Regions from separate parts of the Escherichia sp. TC-EC600-tetX4 genome, predicted to be linked through region 3. Evidence: predicted binding sites of a transcription regulator. Region 3 holds the regulator's gene; each other region holds the start of a gene.
What was found. The regulator CRP, encoded in region 3, controls carbon source genes, mostly activating them, when cyclic AMP is high. The targets are predictions, from matches to a motif close to ATGTGANNNNNNTCACAT.
Positions count from the first base shown of each region.

Region 1: a site for CRP is predicted at 1,369-1,386, ahead of bhsA (multiple stress resistance protein BhsA). Genes of this name have one in related genera too.
Region 2: a site for CRP is predicted at 1,951-1,968, ahead of glpT (glycerol-3-phosphate transporter). Genes of this name have one in related genera too.

Region 1 is NZ_CP079924.1:2,708,348-2,711,628, forward strand. Features, by position in the region: gene ldtC (L,D-transpeptidase LdtC) at 1-962, shown strand, start outside; gene bhsA (multiple stress resistance protein BhsA) at 1,044-1,301, opposite strand; gene comR (TetR family copper-responsive transcriptional repressor ComR) at 1,542-2,174, shown strand; gene KXD89_RS13220 (glycine zipper 2TM domain-containing protein) at 2,236-2,775, opposite strand; gene ndh (NADH-quinone dehydrogenase) at 2,985-3,281, opposite strand, start outside.
Region 2 is NZ_CP079924.1:1,525,697-1,528,977, forward strand. Features, by position in the region: gene glpB (glycerol-3-phosphate dehydrogenase subunit GlpB) at 1-187, opposite strand, end outside; gene glpA (anaerobic glycerol-3-phosphate dehydrogenase subunit A) at 177-1,805, opposite strand; gene glpT (glycerol-3-phosphate transporter) at 2,078-3,281, shown strand, end outside.
Region 3 is NZ_CP079924.1:395,732-399,012, reverse strand. Features, by position in the region: gene KXD89_RS01810 (phosphoribulokinase) at 1-640, shown strand, start outside; gene KXD89_RS01805 (OsmC family protein) at 695-1,099, opposite strand; gene crp (cAMP-activated global transcriptional regulator CRP) at 1,401-2,033, shown strand; gene KXD89_RS01795 (YccS/YhfK family putative transporter) at 2,084-3,281, shown strand, end outside.

The DNA of each region.
Region 1 (3,281 bases), 2.3 Mb from region 3:
TGATGATCAAAACGCGTTTTTCTCGCTGGCTAACGTTTTTTACGTTCGCCGCTGCCGTGGCGCTGGCGCTACCGGCAAAAGCCAACACCTGGCCGCTGCCGCCAGCGGGCAGTCGTCTGGTTGGCGAAAACAAATTTCATGTGGTGGAAAATGACGGTGGTTCTCTGGAAGCCATCGCCAAAAAATACAACGTCGGCTTTCTCGCTCTGTTACAGGCTAACCCCGGCGTTGATCCTTACGTACCGCGCGCGGGCAGCGTGTTAACGATCCCGTTGCAAACCCTACTTCCAGATGCGCCGCGCGAAGGCATTGTGATCAACATTGCGGAGCTGCGTCTCTATTACTACCCGCCGGGTAAAAATTCGGTAACCGTGTATCCAATAGGTATTGGTCAGTTAGGTGGTGACACGCTGACACCGACAATGGTGACCACCGTTTCAGACAAACGTGCAAACCCAACCTGGACGCCAACGGCAAACATCCGCGCCCGTTATAAAGCACAGGGAATTGAGTTGCCTGCGGTAGTGCCGGCTGGACCGGATAACCCAATGGGCCATCATGCGATTCGTCTGGCGGCCTATGGCGGCGTTTATTTGCTTCATGGTACGAACGCCGATTTCGGCATTGGCATGCGGGTAAGTTCTGGCTGTATTCGTCTGCGGGATGACGATATCAAAACACTCTTTAGCCAGGTCACCCCAGGCACCAAAGTGAATATCATCAACACTCCGATAAAAGTCTCTGCCGAACCAAACGGTGCGCGTCTGGTTGAAGTACATCAGCCGCTGTCAGAGAAGATTGATGACGATCCGCAGCTGCTGCCAATTACGCTGAATAGCGCAATGCAATCATTTAAAGATGCAGCACAAACTGACGCTGAAGTGATGCAACATGTGATGGATGTCCGTTCCGGGATGCCGGTGGATGTCCGCCGTCATCAAGTGAGCCCACAAACGCTGTAAAGCCCGGATAAAAAAATCCCCGCGACACGGCATGTCGCGGGGAAAAAATCAGCAGTAGCAGGCATTAATGAGGGTTAATGCTTATTTATAAATTACTGCTGTTCCATGGAGGGTATTCGGACCGGTTACAGAAGTAATACGGAAAGATTTTGCGCCCATCTCATCCGCTTTTTGCGCCAGCTGCTCTTCCAGCGATCCCAGATTTGTCCCCGCGTTAGCACTGATTGTACCGACTTTTTGTTGGCCTTCTGGCGTTGACTGAACTTCGACAGCCGCAAAGCTGGCAAATGACATGGAGCTTAAAATCGCCGCAGCGATGAGGGTTTTTACGTTTTTCATAATAGTGGCCTTATGCAGATGAATGACGTCGCAAGCAATTACTTAACGATCGATAACTAAATGATAGATGTGATCTGGATCACATACAAGATATTTTTTATAACAATCATTAATTAATTTAAAAATCTTTAAATTTCAGTTAAATAGAAAGCAATTATTTTTATGGGATCTGGACTGGTGAACGGAGGTGATTATTTTTATAATAACCTTTCATTCACAGTCACCAGGTACAACGGCATCATGGCAACTGACTCAACACAATGTGTAAAAAAAAGCCGTGGCCGCCCAAAAGTGTTCGACAGGGATGCCGCGCTTGATAAGGCCATGAAATTGTTCTGGCAACACGGTTATGAAGCGACTTCTCTTGCGGACCTCGTCGAAGCGACCGGAGCCAAAGCGCCCACGCTATACGCGGAATTTACCAACAAAGAGGGGTTATTTCGTGCCGTTCTCGACCGCTATATCGATCGTTTTGCCGCTAAGCATGAAGCACAGCTGTTTTGTGAAGAGAAAAGCGTGGAGTCTGCGCTGGCTGACTATTTTGCTGCCATCGCCAACTGCTTTACCAGCAAAGACACCCCGGCAGGCTGCTTCATGATCAACAACTGCACCACCCTCTCCCCAGATTCAGGAGATATCGCCAATACGTTGAAATCACGCCATGCGATGCAAGAGCGCACTTTGCAGCAGTTTTTATGTCAACGACAAGCGCGCGGGGAAATCCCGCCCCACTGTGACGTGACACATCTGGCAGAATTCCTTAATTGTATTATTCAGGGGATGTCGATCAGCGCACGCGAAGGTGCATCGCTGGAAAAACTGATGCAGATTGCCGGAACGACTTTGCGTTTATGGCCCGAACTGGTGAAATAAGTCGCAAAAAAAGCCCCTCAGCCTGAGCGAATGAGGGGCCAAATTGCAGAGTACAGCCTTGTTATACTTTGTTATTCAAAATCAGTTGCCCGTTGCTATCTAGCGGGATCTGCGTACCCGGATCGCGGTCCATGCGGATTTTGCCCTGCTGATCGCCAATCTTATAGGTCACATCATAACCGAGCATTTTTTCTGACTTGTCATACACCGTTTTACAACGCTGTTGCGTAGTCGTGTAAGTATCGCTTTCCTGGAGAGAGCCCTGGATCTGGTTACCGGCATATCCACCACCCAGCGCCCCCACAACAGTGGCGACATCTTTACCGCGACCACCACCAAACTGATGCCCTATCACGCCGCCAGCAACAGCGCCGAGCACCGACCCGGTAATGCGATTTTCATCCTGCACCGGTCGACGATGGGTCACTGTGACGTTGCGACACTCCTGACGCGGTGTTTTAACCGTTTCCTTGATTGGGGTTGCAGAAACAACCTGAGCGTATTGCGGGCCCCGTTCAAACACGTTCAGACTGGCCACTGCCGCTACGCCCAGCGCAGCTGCGACACCAATCCCGATACCCGCCAACATTGATTTATTCACGGGAACACCTCCTTCTTTGCAGTTATGCCAATCATGCAAGCGAAGGAGAAAAGCAGCTATCAGACAGAAGATGAAAAGCGCGGGAATGGCTGGAAATACTTAAGGATTCGGAGGAGTCTGAAAGGATGCCTGATACAACGCGGCTGCCGATCGCGCTGTTTCTCAAGGGCGGATGAGGCGTTTATGCCACATCCGCCAGTGTACGTCGATTAATGCAACTTCAAACGCGGACGGATAACGCGGTTAATACTCCCCACCAGCATCATTAATCCGGTTTTAAAGTAACCATGCAGCGCAATCTGATGCATTCGGTATAGCGAGATATATACAAAGCGCGCAATTCGTCCTTCAATCATCATTGAGCCGCGCGTCAGGTTACCCATCAGGCTACCGACGGTGGAGAAGTTCGACAGCGATACCAGCGAACCATGATCTTTATACTGATAATTTTTCAGCGGCTTACCGTTCATCTGCGCCAGAATGTTGTTCATTGCGCAAGTCGCCAT
Region 2 (3,281 bases), 1.1 Mb from region 3:
CACTGTGAATGTCTGTCACCGGTTGACCATCTGGCAGATGGCTCAGCAAATCCAGCGATCCGGATGAGAAATGCAGTGCGCTTTGACCACGAGTGACAATGGCACAGCGCAGGCCGTGTTTTTGCAGTTGCAGGCCACAGAGTAATCCGGCGAGGCCGCCGCCCATAATGACAGTATCAAAGCGCATCTTTCTGCTCCTTCTCCAGACCACACAATCCCTGATAAACCCAGCGGGTAAATTCGCTTTCGCGCAGTGCATCTCCCCAGGCGATGGGTTGCACGCCTTTCCAGCGTTCGTTAAGGAAGGTGGAAAGTTGCTCGATAGATTGCGCGGACGTCGTGACGTTAAAACGTTGCAGCAGTCCGGCAGCGCGGCAGGCGCAGAGTTCGCCCTGGCAGGTGCCCATCCCCACACGGGTACGACGGCGTAAATCCAGCAGGCTATTAACGTTTAAATTTTCTACCGCGTACTGCACTTCACCCGCAGTTACCGCTTCGCACTCACATACCAGGCTACGGTGCAGACGGCCTTCGCTCAGCCAGGCAGGCGTGCGATCGCCATGACGATAAACCGCAGAACCGCGCAGCGGGGCAGGCAGGGAGATGACTTTACGCAAGGTAACTTCAGCGGGTTCTTGTGAACCAGGCAGTGCCAGATCGGCAGTCGTACAGGGGCGCGTGTTGCCCAGTTTGCGGCATACCGCGTCGGTAGCCCATTCAGCCATCAGCCGATAGGTCATCAGTTTGCCACCGGTGATGGTGATAAATCCGTCCAGACCATCGCGTTCAGCATGGTCGAGCAGCACGATGCCACGGCTGACGTTACGTCCGCTCGGGTCGTCATCGCTGGCAACCAGCGGGCGCACGCCAGAATAGGCCCGCAAAATGCGCGTTTTCGCCATCACGGGGGCCAGTTTTTCCCCTTCACGCAGCAGAATATCAACCTCTTCTGCCGTCACTCGATTATCGTCAATCTCGTTGTAATCAATACGTAAAGAGGTGGTACCAATCAGCGAAATGGTATCGCCAGGCACCAGAATATCGGCGTCGGAAGGTTTACGGCAGCGGTTGATCACATGCTGGTTAATGCGGTGATCCATGATCAGCAGCGATCCTTTCGCCGGGAACATGCGAATGCGCAGATCGGCATATTCGGCAATGTGTTGCCCCCAGATCCCAGCGGCATTAACCACGACAGGTGCATGAAGGGCCTGAGTTTCGCCGGTGAGATGGTTACGTACACGAACACCGCACACCGTCGCGCCTTCACGAATCAGCCCCGTGACTTCATGAGCGGTAAGGATAACGGCACCGTGTTCTTTGGCATCCAGCATGTTTGCTGCGGTCAGACGAAATGGATCAACGGTGCCATCCGGAACTTTCACCGCGCCAATCAGTGCCGGGTTAACGGCAGGTTCGATAATGCGCGCTTGCTGCGGGTCTATAGCTTCTGCGCTGATCCCTGCTTCTTCGCAGGCGCGAATAAAAGTGGCCTGGAAGGAGAGGTCATCTTCCGGCAGGGTGATAAACAGGCCGTTGGTTGGTTCAACGCAGTGACGTGCAATGCGTTTCAGGATCTGGTTTTCACTAATGCATTCGCGGGCCGATTCCGCATCGGTTACCGCATAGCGCGCACCGCTGTGCAGCAGGCCGTGGTTACGCCCGGTGGCACCGGTTGCGATGTCGTGGCGCTCAACCAAAATCACGCGCAGCCCGCGCAGGGCACAGTCGCGGGCAATCCCGGCTCCCGTTGCGCCGCCGCCAATGATAATCACGTCACTTGATTGCGAGTCGCGAGTTTTCATTGTTATCCCTCTGAAGTTCGTTTTTTACCATTTAGCCATAGTAAAAACATGAATTGTTTGATTTCGCGCATATTCGCTCATAATTCGAAAGTGAAACGTGATTTCATGCGTCATTTTGAACATTTTGTAAATCTTATTTAATAATGTGTGCGGCAATTCACATTTAATTTATGAATGTTTTCTTAACATCGCGGCAACTCAAGAAACGGCAGGTTCTCTCACTGAATCAGGCTGTTAATCATAAATAAGACCACGGGCCACGGAGGCTATCAATGTTGAGTATTTTTAAACCAGCGCCACACAAAGCGCGCTTACCTGCCGCGGAGATCGATCCGACTTATCGTCGATTGCGCTGGCAAATTTTCCTGGGGATATTCTTTGGCTATGCGGCTTACTATTTGGTTCGTAAGAACTTTGCGCTTGCTATGCCTTATCTGGTTGAGCAGGGATTCTCACGCGGTGATTTAGGTTTTGCCCTTTCGGGGATCTCGATTGCTTATGGATTTTCGAAATTCATCATGGGTTCGGTATCGGATCGCTCGAATCCGCGCGTTTTCCTGCCCGCAGGTTTGATTCTGGCGGCGGCAGTGATGTTGTTTATGGGCTTTGTGCCATGGGCGACGTCGAGCATTGCGGTGATGTTTGTACTGTTGTTCCTCTGCGGTTGGTTCCAGGGGATGGGGTGGCCGCCGTGTGGTCGTACTATGGTGCACTGGTGGTCGCAGAAAGAACGTGGCGGCATTGTGTCAGTGTGGAACTGTGCGCACAACGTCGGTGGTGGTATTCCGCCGCTGCTGTTCCTGCTGGGGATGGCCTGGTTCAATGACTGGCATGCGGCGCTCTATATGCCTGCTTTCTGCGCCATTCTGGTGGCATTATTCGCCTTTGCGATGATGCGCGATACCCCGCAATCCTGTGGCTTGCCGCCGATCGAAGAGTACAAAAATGATTATCCGGACGACTATAACGAAAAAGCGGAACAGGAGCTGACGGCGAAGCAAATCTTCATGCAGTACGTACTGCCGAACAAACTGCTGTGGTATATCGCCATCGCCAACGTGTTCGTTTATCTGCTGCGTTACGGCATCCTCGACTGGTCACCGACTTATCTGAAAGAGGTTAAGCATTTCGCGCTAGATAAATCCTCCTGGGCCTACTTCCTTTATGAATATGCAGGTATTCCGGGCACTCTGCTGTGCGGCTGGATGTCGGATAAAGTCTTCCGTGGCAACCGTGGGGCAACCGGCGTTTTCTTTATGACACTGGTGACCATCGCGACTATCGTTTACTGGATGAACCCGGCAGGTAACCCAACCGTCGATATGATTTGTATGATTGTTATCGGCTTCCTGATCTACGGTCCTGTGATGCTGATCGGTCTGCATGCGCTGGAACTGGCACCGAAAAAAGCGGCAGGTACGGCAGCGGGCTTTACCGGGCTGTTTGGTTACCTGGGCGGTTCGGTGGCGGCGAGCG
Region 3 (3,281 bases):
CCTGCTGGAACAAACCTTCATTGAATACGGTCAGAGCGGCAAAGGGAAATCTCGCAAATATCTGCATACCTACGACGAAGCCGTACCGTGGAATCAGGTACCGGGGACATTCACCCCCTGGCAACCTTTACCGGAACCCACTGATGTACTGTTTTATGAAGGTTTACACGGCGGCGTAGTCACGCCACAGCATAACGTTGCGCAGCATGTGGACTTACTGGTCGGCGTGGTGCCTATCGTTAACCTTGAGTGGATTCAAAAACTGATCCGCGACACCAGCGAGCGCGGGCACTCACGAGAAGCAGTGATGGACTCAGTAGTGCGTTCAATGGAAGACTATATCAACTACATCACACCGCAGTTTTCCCGCACCCATCTTAACTTCCAGCGCGTTCCCACCGTCGACACTTCAAACCCGTTCGCGGCAAAAGGTATCCCGTCGCTCGATGAAAGCTTTGTGGTGATCCATTTTCGTAATCTGGAAGGGATCGATTTCCCCTGGCTGCTGGCGATGTTGCAAGGCTCATTCATTTCCCACATCAATACGTTAGTGGTACCGGGCGGCAAAATGGGTCTGGCAATGGAATTAATTATGCTGCCGCTGGTGCAACGATTGATGGAAGGAAAGAAAATCGAGTAACTCTGCTATTACGCCGGATAAAATACTATCCGGCTTCACAACGGGATAGTTAAGTCACGCGGCAACCACTTCATACGAGTGAGTAATATTCACCGCTTTTTCCAGCATCAACGCCACTGAACAATATTTCTCGGCAGAGAGATCAACCGCACGCGCAACCGCTGCGTCTTTCAGGTCGCGACCGGTGACGATAAAATGCAGATTAATGTGCGTAAACAGGCGTGGTGCCTCTTCGCGGCGTTCAGAGGTCAATTTTACTTCACAATCGACCACATCCTGACGCCCTTTTTGCAGGATCGAAACCACATCGATGGCACTGCAACCACCCGCCGCCATCAACACCATTTCCATCGGACTTGGTGCTTTATCGCCTGAGTTGCCGTCCATTAAAATCTGATGACCAGAGGCGGATTCGCCCAGAAAAGTTAACCCTTCGACCCACTTCACTCGCGCTTGCATTTTTGCTACTCCACTGCGTCAATTTTCCTGACAGAGTACGCGTACTAACCAAATCGCGCAACGGAAGGCGACCTGGGTCATGCTGAAGCGAGACACCAGGAGACACAAAGCGAAAGCTATGCTAAAACAGTCAGGATGCTACAGTAATACATTGATGTACTGCATGTATGCAAAGGACGTCACATTACCGTGCAGTACAGTTGATAGCCCCTTCCCAGGTAGCGGGAAGCATATTTCGGCAATCCAGAGACAGCGGCGTTATCTGGCTCTGGAGAAAGCTTATAACAGAGGATAACCGCGCATGGTGCTTGGCAAACCGCAAACAGACCCGACTCTCGAATGGTTCTTGTCTCATTGCCACATTCATAAGTACCCATCCAAGAGCACGCTTATTCACCAGGGTGAAAAAGCGGAAACGCTGTACTACATCGTTAAAGGCTCTGTGGCAGTGCTGATCAAAGACGAAGAGGGTAAAGAAATGATCCTCTCCTATCTGAATCAGGGTGATTTTATTGGCGAACTGGGCCTGTTTGAAGAGGGCCAGGAACGTAGCGCATGGGTACGTGCGAAAACCGCCTGTGAAGTGGCTGAAATTTCGTACAAAAAATTTCGCCAATTGATTCAGGTAAACCCGGACATTCTGATGCGTTTGTCTGCACAGATGGCGCGTCGTCTGCAAGTCACTTCAGAGAAAGTGGGCAACCTGGCGTTCCTCGACGTGACGGGCCGCATTGCACAGACTCTGCTGAATCTGGCAAAACAACCAGACGCTATGACTCACCCGGACGGTATGCAAATCAAAATTACCCGTCAGGAAATTGGTCAGATTGTCGGCTGTTCTCGTGAAACCGTGGGACGCATTCTGAAGATGCTGGAAGATCAGAACCTGATCTCCGCACACGGTAAAACCATCGTCGTTTACGGCACTCGTTAATCCCGTCGGAGTGGCGCGTTACCTGGTAGCGCGCCATTTTGTTTCCCCCGATGTGGCGCAGACTGATTTATCACCCCGATATCAACTATGCACTTCGACAAACGCTGGTGCTATGTTTGCCCGTGGCCGTTGGGTTAATGCTTGGCGAATTACGATTCGGTCTGCTCTTCTCCCTCGTTCCTGCCTGTTGCAATATTGCGGGCCTTGATACGCCTCATAAACGTTTTTTCAAACGCTTAATCATTGGTGCGTCGCTGTTTGCCACCTGTAGCTTGCTGACACAGCTACTACTGGCAAAAGATGTTCCCCTGCCCTTTTTGCTGACCGGATTAACGCTGGTACTTGGCGTCACTGCTGAGCTGGGGCCATTGCACGCAAAATTGCTTCCTGCATCGCTGCTCGCCGCCATTTTTACCCTCAGTTTGGCGGGATACATGCCGGTCTGGGAACCGTTGCTCATCTATGCGTTGGGCACTCTCTGGTACGGATTGTTTAACTGGTTTTGGTTCTGGATCTGGCGCGAACAACCGCTGCGCGAGTCACTAAGTCTGCTGTACCGTGAACTGGCAGATTATTGTGAAGCCAAATACAGCCTGCTTACCCAGCACACCGACCCTGAAAAAGCGCTGCCGCCGCTGCTGGTGCGCCAGCAAAAAGCGGTCGATCTAATTACCCAGTGCTATCAGCAAATGCATATGCTTTCCGCGCAAAATAATACTGACTACAAGCGGATGCTGCGTATTTTCCAGGAGGCGCTGGATTTACAGGAACATATTTCGGTCAGTTTGCATCAGCCGGAAGAGGTGCAAAAGCTGGTCGAGCGTAGCCATGCGGAAGAAGTTATCCGCTGGAATGCGCAAACCGTCGCCGCTCGCCTGCGCGTGCTGGCTGATGACATTCTTTACCATCGCCTGCCAACGCGTTTTACGATGGAAAAGCAAATTGGCGCACTGGAAAAAATCGCCCGCCAGCATCCGGATAATCCGGTTGGGCAATTCTGCTACTGGCATTTCAGCCGCATCGCCCGCGTGCTGCGCACCCAAAAACCGCTCTATGCCCGTGACTTACTGGCCGATAAACAGCGGCGAATGCCATTACTTCCGGCGCTGAAAAGTTATCTGTCACTAAAGTCTCCGGCGCTACGCAATGCCGGACGACTCAGTGTGATGTTAAGCGTTGCCAGCCTGATGGGCACCGCGCTGCATCTGCCGAAGTCGTACTGGATCCTGATGACGGTATTGCTGGTGA